DNA from 2 places in the Pelosinus sp. UFO1 genome. Region 1 is predicted to be linked to the other one. Evidence: a T-box and tRNA genes for the amino acid it is inferred to sense, from the RefSeq annotation. Region 1 holds a T-box; the other holds one or more tRNA genes.

Region 1 (7,376 bases):
AAAGCAGGACCAGCATATTTTGCTGCTGCAACTCCGGTCAAAACAAAGATCCCTGTTCCAATAATACAACCTATACCAAGTAGTGTTAAGTCCATAGCGCCTAGTGTCTTCTTTAAGCCTTTTTGCTCTGCGCCTGCCAAAAGTGCACTAATACTTTTTGTACGGAAAATACTCATTACGCTCCACCTTTCTCTAAATAACTTAATTAAATTCTTTTTTATTCTTTTTACAATTTAGGTAAATTTATTAAAAAAATAGATCTGTCCAAAAGGACAGATCTATTTTTTACTAAATAGTAAAAAAAACGTACTTACAACCATCCTGTTAACAGGATAACACAATCACAGTCACAGGTAAAGTGTTTTTTGTGTTTTCAGCAAAGACATTTTATGCTAACTCCGAATTTTTGCCGCCAATGTCTTTTCTAGGTAAACAACGGTTTTTTTATAGTACACTTCAATTTCTTCATCTGTAAGCGTCCGAGTTTTATCTCGATAAGTTAATGAAAAAGCTAAACTCTTAAACCCATTTGCAACTTGTTCACCAACATATACATCAAATAATCGTACATCATTCAGTAAAGGGCCAGAACTAGCGACAATTGCCTGTTTCACCTGATCCGCAGAAATTTCTAATGGTAAAACCAGTGCCAAATCCCTATTGATTGCTGGAAATTTAGGCAAAGACTGATACTTGGTAAGTAAATTCACACAATTAACTACTGATTCTACGCTAACTTCAAAAATATATACTTTACGCTGTATACCAAAACTATCCATTACCTTTGGATGCAGTTCACCAACCGTTGCTAAGACATTACCGTTTTTACGGAATATTGCTGTCTTGCCAGGATGTAATGACATATGTTCACCAGCAGCAACATCATAATCCTGAATTCCTAAGCTGGATAATAATACCTCTACAGTCCCTTTCGCGTCATAAAAATCCACACTATCCTTTCCTTGGTTCCAGGAAAGTTCATTACGTTTACCAACTAATGCACCACATAACATTAAAGGCTCTTTAGGTAAAGAATCTAATGGTAATTTTTCAGGTAAATACACAGCTCCGAGTTCGTAGATTCTTATATCATCATTTTTCCTTGCAAGATTACGAGCAATCGTTTCCAATACACCACCAAGTAAAGTAGTCCTCAGTATTGGAAAGTCATCTGTAATAGGGTTAAGTACATTAATCGCTTGATGTAACAAATCATTTTCTACTATATTTAATTTATGTAACACTTGTGGATGGGTAAAACTCAATGAGATAATTTCATCCAATCCAGCTCCAGTTAAAGTAGTTTTAATGGAATCCACAATAGACTGAGCGTATTCTTGTCCGCCACGCAGTATATTGCCGCCAGGGGTAGTCGTTGGGATTTTATTATAACCATAAATTCGGGCAATTTCTTCACATATATCTGGCTGATATTGGACATCCCCACGCCATGTAGGTACGTTTACAATTATATTTTCACCTTCAGAATTTGTATCGATGGCAAACTCTAAACGGCGTAATATATCTAACATAACAGCCTTATCAATAGCAGTTCCCAAATAAGCATTTACTTTTTGAGGAATAAAGCTAACTTGTCTTGGTAAAAGCATATTAGGATAACTATCTACAATATCTGGGCATACCTTACAGGCTCCCATATCTTCCAATAATTTTGCAGCCCGGTCTAAGGCCCGAATACTATTAACTGTATCAACGCCTCTTTCAAATCTTCCGGATGCCTCGGAACGTAGACCAAGGGCTCTTGATGTACGACGAATGCTTACTCCATTAAAAGAAGCAGCTTCTAATACTACATTTTGTGTATTATCGGTAACTTCAGTAGCTAGACCACCCATTACCCCTGCAATACCAACCGCTTGTACTTGATCGGCAATAACCAGCATGTCCGAAGTAAGCTCTCGTTTAACTCCATCAAGAGTCGTAATTTTTTCTCCTGTTTGCGCTTTACGTACGGTTAAGCTATGTTTTGACAGTAAATTATAATCATAGGCATGCATTGGCTGGCCCATTTCTAACATAACATAGTTTGTTACATCCACTACGTTATTAATTGACCTCATTCCTACAGCCTGTAGTCGCTGCTTTAACCATTTTGGTGATGCTCCAACTTTTACATCTTGTAAAACCCGCACTGCAAAACGGGAACATAAAGAAGGTTCGTCTATTGCAACCTTAACTAGATTCACAGCCTTCTCTTCAGCCTTTTCATGCAAATGAATCATTGGTTTCTTCAACGTTCCACCTGTGAGCACAGCAATTTCTCGCGCTAAGCCAATCAAACTGAAACAATCAGCGCGATTAGCTGTTAACTCAAACTCTAAAACTACATCATCCATTCCTAAAGCTTCTCGGATATCAATACCAATTAAGGTATCATCGGGCAAGATATAAATTCCTTCTTTTTCCTTGGGTGATAATAATTTACTATCAATATTAAGTTCTGTTGTGGAACATAACATACCATAAGACATTACACCACGTAATTCACTAGCTTTTATTTCTAATCCTGTGGGTAATTTAGCACCCACTAATGCTACAGGAACAACATTTCCGACTGAAACATTCGTCGCCCCAGTAACAATAATTAAAATTTCCTTTTCTACGTCCAGTTTACAAATAGATAGCTTATTCGCATTTGGATGTTTCTCTATTTCAATAATTTTTCCCGTTACAATATTTTCAATATCTTTTCCTAAATAAGTGATCCCTTCTACTGGAATACCAGCCATCGTTAACATATCCGCTAATACTTCTGGTGTTTCTTTAAACTCAACATATTCTTTAAGCCACTTGATTGATGCTTGCATACCTATCTCCCTTCACTTATCTGTTTCTAGAATTGTCTTAAGAATCTCAAATCATTTTCATAAAATAATCGTAAATCATCTATTCCATATAACAACATGGCTATTCGCTCTACCCCCATGCCAAAAGCAAAGCCGCTTACTTTCTCTGGGTCAAAGTTGCTCATTTCCAGTACACGAGGATGTACCATTCCTGCACCTAGTATTTCAAGCCACCCTGTACCTGAGCAAACCCTGCATCCGTTGCCATTGCACATTACACAAGAAATATCAACTTCTGCACTGGGTTCGGTAAAAGGAAAGAAACTTGGACGAAAACGTACGCCAACATCCTTACCAAAAATTTCGTGAATAAACAATTCCAATGTTCCTTTTAAATCAGCGAAGCTAATATTTTTATCAATTACTAAGCCTTCTACTTGATGAAACATAGGAGAATGGGTTGCATCATAATCTCGGCGATACACCTTTCCAGGTGCAATAATACGAATAGGCTGATTAGGTTCAGCTGCCTGCATGGTACGAACTTGCACCGGTGAAGTATGGGTACGCATTAAAAATTCTTCCGTTATATAAAAGGAATCCTGCATATCCCTAGCTGGATGGTCTTTAGGTAGATTAAGTGCTTCAAAATTATAGTAATCTTGTTCAACTTCTGGTCCTTCTGCTATAGCAAATCCCATTCGCATAAAGATATCTTTAATACGCTCTAAAGTCACAGTTAGAGGGTGTTTATGCCCTACATTGACCTTACGACCAGGCAAAGTAACATCAATCTTCTCAGATGCTAATTTTCTTGTCAATTCAGCTTGCTTAAAGTTTTCACTTTTATCCTGAATTATATTTTCTAATTCCACTCTAATATCATTTACAATTTGTCCAATTCTCGGGCGTTCTTCCGCACTTAATGCTCCCATCCCCTTTAAAGCGCTTGTCAAACTACCTTTTTTCCCTAAATATTTAACCCTTAACTCGTTTAACGTGTCCAGATTATCAACTTGTGATAATTCTTCTAAAGCTTGTTGCTTTAAAGATTGTAATTCTTGTTCCATATATACCTCCTAAAACATAATTTGGAAAAAATAAAAAGACCTCACCCCTCTAAGGGGCGAAAGTCTTACTCCCGCGGTACCACCCTAATTTAGTACTCAGCTTCTTTAACGCAGAAAATAACGTCTGGCTTACACAAGTTACCCCTTCAGCACAGATACTCCAGAGTGAATTTCTGTTAGCGATTTGGGACTGTTCTCAATCTATGACAGTATCCTCCCTGTATCAATTAGAGCTAACATACTCTCTCTATCATTGCACTTAAGCAAGTACAGCAGCAAAAGCTACTATACATATTCAATTTTACGCTTAATCTACTATCAAATTCGAGATAGTAGGAAAACTCTATTATCAAAGGAATTATAGCATACTATCCCAGTAATTACAATATAGGGTTATCATTGGCGTTGACGCACTGCTTCATATAAAATAACTGCTGCCGATGCGGCAACATTTAATGATTCCACATTTCCAACCAAGGGGATATGGATCCTTTCTTTAGATTCTTGTAGGAAATGGTTACTAACACCATTTCCTTCATTACCAAATACAATAGCTACTGGTTTTTTTAAGTTTGCCTGAAAATAAATACGAGAAGCCTCTAAAGAAGTTGCCAGAATATCTATCTTATATTGCGCTAAATACGATATAATTTCACTTTGAGTGACACCCTCAACTATAGGTATATTAAATAAGGAACCCATGCTAGCTCTCACTACTTTACCTGCAAATACATCTGCACAACCTTTTGTCAAGATAACTCCAGTACAACCAGCAGCAGCAGCTGTACGAATTATCGTACCCACATTTCCCGGATCCTGCACCTCATCAAGCACTACCAAAAGAGGATTTTCAACTTTTCCTAGCATATCCACCAGCTGATGTGCAGACTTTTTAACAATAGCCATAAGCCCCTGTGGTTCTTTAGTTTCAGACGCTTTATCATAAACTGTTTTTAAAACTTCAATTGTTCGGCATTCTTTTGTTTGCAACTGTTCTAGTATTTTTTGAACGCGGGGTTCTTCTTGCGCTTCACTCGTGTAAATACATGTCTCAACTAACCAACTGGACTTGGCAGCCTCTTCTACTAAACGAATCCCTTCTACTATAAATAGTCCTAATTCATCACGATATTTTTTTTGTTTTAATGATGTTGCCATTTTAATATATTTATTCTGTCCACTTGTAACTATTTCACTCAAGAAAGATCCTCCAAACGTTGTATTCCTTTAATACCACCAACAACTACTAAAACATCGTCCTCTTTAAATTTTTCACTTGGCAGTGGTGGAATAATTAAAGCTTCGCCTCTTTTAATTGCTACAACATTAATTTCAAATTTTGCCCTTAAATTCGTTTCAGCTAGAGTTTTTCCTATAGGCGCCCTAGGTATACTAACTTCCACAATACCTAAACTAGGAGAAAGTTCTATGCAATCCATTATATTACTAGAAACTAAATTATGAGCTACCCCCATATTTGAACTTTGCATATCTTATCATTGTAGCATTACTCATAGAAAAAACCTACCTATTTTTTCTATAAGGTAGGTTTTTTTATATTATAGTATAAGCTATATTGCTTTGGAAATACAATTGAAATGCAACATATATTTACGAACTGAATTTTTAACTCCTTTTTTAACCGCAGACATTAAAGAGATGTAATTAGCTCCTGGATTTTCTAACAGTTCTGTTCTAAGTTTTTCACTTGCCGCCATAGATGTATCTGTAGGAATGTTAATTTTAGTTATTCCATATTTTATAGAGTTTAAATAATCATCACTACTAAGCCTAGAGCCTCCATGCATAACTAAGGGAACATTAATTACGGAATTTAATTGACTTAATCTAGCAATATTCAAATTTGTAGTACCTCGGTATGCTCCATGATGATTACCTACCGAAACAGCCAAAGCATCAATATTAGTTTTATCCACAAAATTTGCCGCTACATCACATGTAACAATATTGTCTTCGTTAATATCTTCAGCATGTTCACAACAACCAACATAGCCCAATTCACCTTCAACAGATACGCCGAGGGAATGGGCTATACGTGTAACTTCTTTTGTACGTTTTAAATTTTCAACAACAGACAAGGATGATCCATCAAACATCACAGACGTAAAACCCCAGCGTATTGCTTTAATAATTCCTTCATAGGTATAACCATGGTCTAAGTGAAGTGCGATTGGGACAGATGATTTTTGTGCAGCACGTACCATAGCCGCACTTAAGGTATCTACATCAACAAACTTAAAAAATCGTTCTGTTATGCCGAGCACCAAGGGAGTCTTCAATTCTTCCGCAACTTCCACAACAGCACATAGTGTCTCCAGATTAAATACATTAAAACCGCCAACTGCATATTTCCGATTACGTGCATCTTGAAGCAAATCATTCATTGTTACCAATGCCAAAATAAAATCCCTCCTCAACGGTTAAATTTTACTTTAAGTTAATTTATTTTATTCGCGATGCATCGTTAAAAACCTGCAATATTAAGAATATTTAAAATAATATTTTAAGGCTATAATGCATAAAAAAAATCCTAGACCCAAAGTCTAGGATTTTTTTCTATTTAACTTGCTCTTTAGCAATTTCAACAAGCTTAGCAAAAGCAGACATATCGTTTACTGCAAAATCAGCCATCATTTTACGGTTTACTTCTACACCAGCTTTATTTAAACCACTAATCAATTTGCTGTAAGAAAGACCATTTAAACGAGCTGCAGCATTAATACGAGAAATCCACAATCTACGGAATTCGCCTTTTTTCGCGCGACGATCACGACGAGCATAATAAAGAGCTTTCATTACTGTTTCATTTGCTTTTTTAAACAGTTTGCTCTTAGAACCTCTATAACCTTTAGCTAACTTTAGAATTTTTTTATGACGTTTATGTGCTGTCACGCCTTTTTTAACTCTTGGCATGTGCTGTACCCCCTATTTAATATATGTCAATTTTAGGCGTAAGGAAGCATTTTCGTTACGCGTTCGTGGTCAGCTTTACTAACCAAACCAGCTTTACGCAAATTGCGTTTACGAGCTGGACCTTTTTTCTCAAGGATGTGACGTTTAAAAGCTTTAGAACGTTTGAACTCACCACTACCAGTAATTTTAAAGCGTTTAGCAGCAGCTCTACGTGTTTTCATTTTTGGCATAATTGGTCTCCCTTCTTAATTCTGTGGCTTAGGCGCCAGAATCATTATCATATTTTTTCCTTCAAGCCGAGCCGCGCGCTCAATATTGGCAAGATCTTTAATTTGGCTGGCCATTTTATCCAAAACTTTCTTCCCTAGTTCGGGATGGGATAATTCCCGTCCACGGAACATGATGGTTACTTTAACTTTGTCACCATCTTCAAGAAAGCGTTGAGCGTTTTTAAATTTAACATCAAAGTCATGATCCTCAATGTTTGGACGTAGTTTAACTTCTTTGACAGTTACAACTTTTTGTTTTTTCTTAGTTTCTTTGTCGCGTTTTTGTTGCTCATATT
Region 2 (7,376 bases), 2.3 Mb from region 1:
ATACGTTTGCTACGGGTCCCTGGGTTATCCCACTCTCCAGTAATATAACCGTCCTCCTCCAATCTACGTAGTAAGGGGTATAAAGCATTTGGGTTAGGGGTGAGTAGATCTTGCGTTCGTTCCTTAATTTCGGTTGCTATTTTGTTGCCATGTGCTGGCCCATTTTTCAGTATTTTAAGGATATATAATCCCGTAATAATCTTAACCCCCGTTTTATACTCATCACTCTTTGATGTCATCATTTTTCTCCTTAATCCCTTATAAATAATCTTATTATTTTTAATATAGTTAATTATAACAACACATAATACCAAAAACAATACGAGAAACTGGCCCGCTTGTTAGCTTGCTCAGCAATTTACCAAAATTACCCATAACAATAGCTTTACTAAGTTTAAATCACTTAGGTAAGAGAAATTCCTCCATGCATTTATTTCCAATAAAAAAACTCCTGTTTTATAAAAAAACAGGAGTTTTTACTAGGTATTAAATTAATAATACTGCAATTACACTTTAAATTTCTTAACAATTCCCATCATATCCGTCGCCAAATGGGCTAAATTGTCAGCATTCTGGTTAATCTCCAACATGCCGGCACTTTGTTCCTCAGCCGATGCAGCCGCAGTTCCAGAGTTTTCCGATGTTTTTTGTGCCACAGTGCTAATATTCTCTACACTTACTACCATAGTCTGCGTACCCCTTGCTGTTTCATCAACAGCTACAGCGATTTGCTCCACGCCCGTCTTTACTCCCTCCAGTTTCTCAATAATAATTTTAAATCCTTCTTGCGTTGTTACGGCAGATTCCCTACCTTTGAGAACTTCTTGGTTCGCTTTACCGACGGAGGCAACAGCAAAATTAATTTCTTCACTCATTTTTATAATGATTTCAGCAATGTCCTTAGTCGCTGTGGCACTTTGCTCTGCCAATTTTCGTACCTCATCCGCTACTACTGCGAATCCTCGACCAGCCTCACCAGCTCGTGCTGCTTCAATAGCTGCGTTAAGGGCCAGTAAATTAGTTTGGGCAGCAATTCCATTAATTACATCAACAATGCCTTTGATCTTTTCTGAACCTTGGGATAAGTTAGTTGTCACAATTGTAATCTCATTCATTGATTGATTAATATATTCGTTTTGATTTACCACTTCTGCCAGCATTTCCATCCCCTTGCCAGCTTCTGCTACTGCATTTTGTGTACTAAGATTCACTTCGGCGGCTCCAGCACTAATTTCTTCCGACCCTGCTGAGATTTCCTCTAAGGTAGCCGAAATATTACTAATGTTATCCGCATTTTGAATAGCGCCGGCAGCAATTCCACTTATGCTTTGTGCCACTGTCTCTACAGCTTTTACATGTTCAGAAACCGTCGCGCTTAACTCTTCACTAGACGCCGCTAAGGTCTGGCTATTATCTGCGATTTGGCGAACAAAGGATTTAAGTGACTGACGCATTTCATTTATTACAAGACCCATATCACCAATCTCGTCATTATGGGCTGGAATTAAATCTTTACCTAGCAGGTCTAGCTTACCCACTTGTGCCAAATCCCTACTAATAGTCCCCAGTCTTTTTGCCATATTGCCACTATACCAATATACTACTCCAATAACCAATAGGATTATGGCAATACTGCTTGTGGTCGCTATGTTACGGCTGGTTTTAGAGGATTCCACCACCGCCATACCGCTTTGATCTAAATATTTCTTTTGCATCTCGGACAACTGTAGAAAATTTTCATCAATTTCCTGTACCATGGCTCTTCCCTCACCCGCTACTTGAAGCCAACGTGGGTCATTCGCCTTACGTGCAGGAAATAATCTCGTATCTGCATATACCATATACTGATTTAGCGCTTTATCCAAATTTTCGGCCTTTTCTCGAGCCTCAGGTAGTGCTAATTGGGTTTTAACCTCCCTTACCATCGCTAAGCTTTTAGCTATTTTATCTCGATACCCCTGTTCATAGGCAGCACCATCGGAATAAAATAAATATCCCCGCATATCAAGAAGGGCTCGAGTAAATTCAGTGTGCGCATTTTTTACTGTAACTAATCTTACTGATGTCTGAGTCACAATGATTTCTGCCTCATTACCTGCTTGTCTAAATTCATATAATGTATAACCCAGTACAAGCAGTAATAATGCCGCCACAACGGCGAACATACCCGCTAGTTGTACCCTAATTGGAAAGCGCCTTTTTTCCATCTTATTACCTCCTATTTTTTTAGAAAATATGTAATATTTCTACTTTTTTCATTATAAGGAACTTTCTACTTTTATCTTGCAAATTCCTTCTTATTTCGACATTATTGAAGTATACTTTACTATAAACGTAGAAACTCCGCCAAAGATTGGCGGAGTTTCTACGTTTGTGCTATTCAAGTTTGAATATATTTCTACACTCTAAATTTCTTTACAATATCCATCATTTGAGTTGCCAATTGAGCTAACCTTGCTGCGTTGGTATCAATTTCATGCATGCCAGCTGTTTGCTCTTCTGCTGATGCAGCTACAGCCTCAGAGCTTGATGAGGTCTCATTAGCAACCACACTAATATTCTCCACGCTGCTTACTACTGTTTGAATTCCCTGGGAAGTCTCATTTACAGCTGCAGCAATATGAGTAATCCCTTCTTTTACTGCTTCCATTTTCTCAATAATTACATGGAAGCCGTTCTGTGTTGTAATGGTAGAGTTTTGCCCTTTTTCTACCTCTTTGTTGGCTTTTTCGACTGTAGTGACAGCAAAGTTTATTTCGTTACCCATGTTATGTATAATTTTAGCAATTTCATCAGTTGCGCCAGCACTCTGTTCAGCCAACTTACGAACTTCTTCAGCTACCACTGCAAAACCACGACCTGCTTCACCAGCACGCGCTGCTTCTATAGCTGCATTTAGTGCTAGAAGATTTGTTTGCGCGGCAATACTATTAATCAAATCAACAATGCCTTTTATTTTTGCAGAACCTTGATCCAATTTCGTTGTAACAATTGTAATTTCACTCATAGATTGGTTAATTGATTCATTCTGGGCAACTACCTGTGTCAGCATTTCCATGCCCTTGGCAGCCTCGTTTACTGCATTTTGAGCGCTGGTACTGACTTCAGACGTACTCGCATTGATTTCTTCAGAGCTTGCGGATATTTCCTCCATCGTTGCAGAAATATTACTAATGTTATCTGCATTTTGAGATGCCCCTGCTGCAATATTTGTTACGCTTTCTGCGACTGTCTCTACCGCCCTTAATTGTTCGCTAACAGAGTCACTAAGTTGTCCACTTGTCGAGGTTAAAACTTGACTACTGCCAACAATCTGAGAGACGAAACCTTTAAGGGATTTTTTCATTTCAATAATGATGAGACCCATATCACCAATTTCGTCGTTTCGAGTGGGATATACATCTTTTCCTGTTAGATTAAGGTTCCCAACCTCAGCTAATTCAGCGCTAATGTTTCTGAGGCGTTTTGCCAAATTTCGACTATACCATACGGCTAGTACAATCACCAATAAAGAAACTATGCTGCTGATCACCAAGGCAATAATTCCATCTTGACTTGTCGCAGCAAGTAATGAGGAACTCCTATCATCTAGGTATTTTTGCTGCAGTTGATCAACTTTAGCAAATTGATCTTCAATCTCTTTTACCAATTGCCGTCCCTGTGTTGTAAGGTTAGTTAAATTAGGATCTTTCGATTTTTTAGCCGCAATGACTTTGTCGCCAAGCACTACATAATCATCAACTAATTTTGCTAGTTTTTCCCCTTCGACTTTTGTATCTCCCATTGTAGACATGCTATCATACTTTTTCGCCAGTTCACTACTCTTTTTTATTTTATCTCGATATCCCTGTTCATAGGCCGCACCATCCGGATAAAATAAATACCCTCGCATATCTAAAAGAGCTCCGGTAAATTCTAATTGCCCGGCTTTAACAAGATTTCCTCTTGTGACGGTATGCTTTACTATTGCTTCAGTTACTTGTCCACTATCTCTCAATTTAAACACAGTAAAGCTTAAGATAGATACTAATAGAATAATGACCAAAATAAACATACCCGTAAGTTGCATTACAATCGGCATTCGTTTTCTATTCATAACAACCTCCACCTTTATAAAAAAATCGGAAAACTCATTATTTTCCATTTTATTAGTACATTCTATGTCTTATCTTTATATTCCTTCAAACATTTCCCTTTTTAGACAAAATATCACTTTATATACTAAAAAACCTCATGCTAAACGCATGAGGTTCATGTTACAAATATGGTGGGCGATGACAGGATCGAACTGCCGACATCCTGCTTGTAAGGCAGGCGCTCTCCCAGCTGAGCTAATCGCCCATATTTTGGTGACCCGTGGGGGAATCGAACCCCCGTTATCGCCGTGAAAGGGCGGTGTCTTGACCGCTTGACCAACGGGCCGTAAAATGGTGGCTCACCCGCGGCTCGAACGCGGGACACCCTGATTAAAAGTCAGGTGCTCTACCAACTGAGCTAGTGAACCAAAAAATGGTGCCGCAAGACAGAATCGAACTGTCGACACGAGGATTTTCAGTCCTCTGCTCTACCGACTGAGCTATCGCGGCAAGTAATGGCGACCCAGATCGGATTTGAACCGACGACCTCCGCCGTGACAGGGCGGCATTCTAACCGCTAAACTACTGGGCCATATTAATTGTAAGAACTAAATGGTGGGCGATGACAGGATCGAACTGCCGACATCCTGCTTGTAAGGCAGGCGCTCTCCCAGCTGAGCTAATCGCCCGTATTTGGTGACCCGTGGGGGAATCGAACCCCCGTTATCGCCGTGAAAGGGCGGTGTCTTGACCGCTTGACCAACGGGCCGTAAAAATGGTGGCTCACCCGCGGCTCGAACGCGGGACACCCTGATTAAAAGTCAGGTGCTCTACCAACTGAGCTAGTGAACCACGTCGCTCTCACAAGATATGATTATATAGCAATCCTTTCTTATTGTCAACTAGTTTATTGTTGGTTTTTAATGGATTTTATAATAAATTAGTTTGCAATAAGAAAAGCATAGAAACTTTGTTTAGTTTTTTAATTATTGATCATCAGATAGGCAAAATTTCCTCTGCTTCTCAATAAAATCTTCGGCAGCATGATATCCCAATTTATTTAGACGATAATTCATCGCAGCTACTTCAATAATATTGGATAAGTTTCGCCCTGGGCGCACTGGAATTGTCTTACATGGTAATCCGACGCCTAGAATCTCATAATGTTCTTCTTCAAGACCTAACCGATCATAGGCTTTACCTTGTTGCCATTCTTCTAGACGAATGACTAAGTTTATCTTTTGGCTTGGTCTTACTGCACCGATACCAAATAATGCTTTTACATTTAAAATTCCAAGTCCTCTAACTTCCATAATATGACGCAATATTTCGGGCGCACTACCAGTGAGTACATCTTCACCGCTGCGAATTACATCTACAGCGTCATCTGCTACTAAACGGTGACCACGTTTGATAAGGTCCAATGCTGTTTCACTTTTACCAATGCCACTTTCACCAATAATCAAAGTACCTACCCCATGCACATCCACCAACACTGCATGAATGGTAGCACTTGGCGCAAGTCTGCGTTCTAGGTAATTCGTTAACAGCGCTATGAAACGTGTTGTTGGCAGGTGAGTCCGAAAAACTGGTAATTGACGATTTGCCGCCGATTGCAGCCATGCTCCGGGTAATTCTATATTGCGGGTTATAATTAAACAAGGAAAATGTAACTGAATAAATGCATGCCACCGCTCATCTGCTACATTTATAGGTAAGGTGTCTAAAAATGCTGTTTCTGTTGTGCCGATTACTTGAATACGCTGCTCATCGAAATACTGTAAATATCCAGCCAAAACAAGTCCTGGGCGATTAATATCAGGCACTTTAACAGGGCCATCAAGAACGCAGTCCTTCTCCACCGCGGTAAGACAAAAATAATCAACAATTTCTTTTAACAACAAATCCGGCATTTTTATCACCTACCTATCGATACTATATTTGATTTCTATTCAAAAATTTCATGCATTATGATGGTTTGTTCTCTTCCAGGTCCTACGGAGACAATGCCAAGCTTAATGTCTGCTACTTCGCTCAAACGTTCTAAATAACGACGTGCGTTTAATGGCAAGTCTTTATAATTACGAATATTAGTTGTATCACTTTGCCAGCCGGGAAGTTCTTCATAAACTGCTTCAACTTCAGCTAATACCTTTAGGCTAGCAGGAAACTCATCCATTACCGCACCTTTATATTTATAACCAACGCATATTTTTAATGTTGCCAATTCATCCAAAATATCCAAACGAGTAATTGCCATATAGTCAATGCCGCTTAGACGTCCCGCATAACCTACTACGCAGGCATCTAACCAACCACAGCGACGAGGACGGCCTGTTGTAGTACCATATTCATGGCCTTTTTCACGAATGTGGTCACCCACTTCATCAAATAATTCTGTAGGGAATGGGCCCTCTCCTACGCGGGTTGTATACGCCTTTACTACCCCAACCACTGTATTGATTTTCGTAGGTCCAATTCCAGCCCCTACACATACTCCACCAGCAATCGGATGAGAAGAAGTAACATACGGATAGGTTCCATGGTCAAGGTCCAGCATAGTTGCTTGCGCACCTTCAAATAATATCTTTTCGCCATTTTTTATTGCTTTATTAAGCGTTGCAGATGTATCACATACGTAAGAGCGTAATTCTTCTGCATAACCTAAATATTCTTTTCTTACAGTCTCATAATCAAAACCTTCTACACCATATACTGCTTTTAGTAAATGATTTTTGGCTTCTAAATTACGTTTTAATTTTTCCGAGAATTCTTCTTCATCTAACAAATCAACTACACGAATACCACAGCGCGAGTTTTTATCCATATAACATGGACCTATGCCGCGTTTCGTCGTGCCAATTTTATGATCTCCACGATACGTTTCTTCTGCTTCATCTAATAAGCGGTGATAAGGCATAATCACATGAGCACGATTAGAAACTTTAAGTCCTGAAGTATCGATCCCTTTCTCCTGCATGCCTTTAATTTCTCTGAGCATAACTTCTGGATCAATAACCACGCCATTACCAACAACACAAGTTTTCCCTTTATATAAAATACCTGAAGGCAATAAATGCAGTTTAAATTCTTTTCCCTCTACAACTACAGTATGACCTGCATTATTTCCCCCTTGATAACGAGCAACAACATCTGCTTTCTCAGCTAAATAATCTACAATCTTACCTTTGCCTTCGTCGCCCCACTGGGTTCCCATAACTACTACTGCTGGCATAAAAAATCACCCTTCCCATCTTATTAAAGTAATTTTGTCAAGAATTCAACTCTTGTTTAATGTAC

What was found. The T-box of region 1 lies ahead of pheS (phenylalanine--tRNA ligase subunit alpha). A T-box ahead of a tRNA ligase gene usually reads a tRNA of that ligase, here a tRNA-Phe.
Region 2: it has a tRNA-Phe gene. The T-box ahead of pheS (phenylalanine--tRNA ligase subunit alpha) is inferred to sense a tRNA for this amino acid. The anticodon was not compared.

Annotation. Positions count from the first base shown of each region.
Region 1 covers NZ_CP008852.1:2,052,494-2,059,869, reverse strand. The annotation lists gene UFO1_RS09460 (amino acid permease) at 1-176, opposite strand, end outside; gene pheT (phenylalanine--tRNA ligase subunit beta) at 393-2,828, opposite strand; gene pheS (phenylalanine--tRNA ligase subunit alpha) at 2,855-3,877, opposite strand; T-box leader at 3,927-4,140, opposite strand; gene UFO1_RS09445 (RNA methyltransferase) at 4,274-5,077, opposite strand; gene UFO1_RS09440 (cation:proton antiporter regulatory subunit) at 5,074-5,367, opposite strand; gene UFO1_RS09435 (class II fructose-bisphosphate aldolase) at 5,449-6,297, opposite strand; gene rplT (50S ribosomal protein L20) at 6,455-6,811, opposite strand; gene rpmI (50S ribosomal protein L35) at 6,844-7,041, opposite strand; gene infC (translation initiation factor IF-3) at 7,057-7,376, opposite strand, start outside.
Region 2 covers NZ_CP008852.1:4,820,050-4,827,425, reverse strand. The annotation lists gene UFO1_RS22630 (PadR family transcriptional regulator) at 1-242, opposite strand, end outside; gene UFO1_RS22625 (methyl-accepting chemotaxis protein) at 507-2,207, opposite strand; gene UFO1_RS22620 (methyl-accepting chemotaxis protein) at 2,399-4,096, opposite strand; tRNA gene UFO1_RS22615 (tRNA-Val) at 4,266-4,341, opposite strand; tRNA gene UFO1_RS22610 (tRNA-Glu) at 4,348-4,422, opposite strand; tRNA gene UFO1_RS22605 (tRNA-Lys) at 4,429-4,504, opposite strand; tRNA gene UFO1_RS22600 (tRNA-Phe) at 4,511-4,586, opposite strand; tRNA gene UFO1_RS22595 (tRNA-Asp) at 4,593-4,668, opposite strand; tRNA gene UFO1_RS22590 (tRNA-Val) at 4,690-4,765, opposite strand; tRNA gene UFO1_RS22585 (tRNA-Glu) at 4,771-4,845, opposite strand; tRNA gene UFO1_RS22580 (tRNA-Lys) at 4,853-4,928, opposite strand; gene hprK (HPr(Ser) kinase/phosphatase) at 5,063-5,989, opposite strand; gene UFO1_RS22570 (adenylosuccinate synthase) at 6,025-7,311, opposite strand.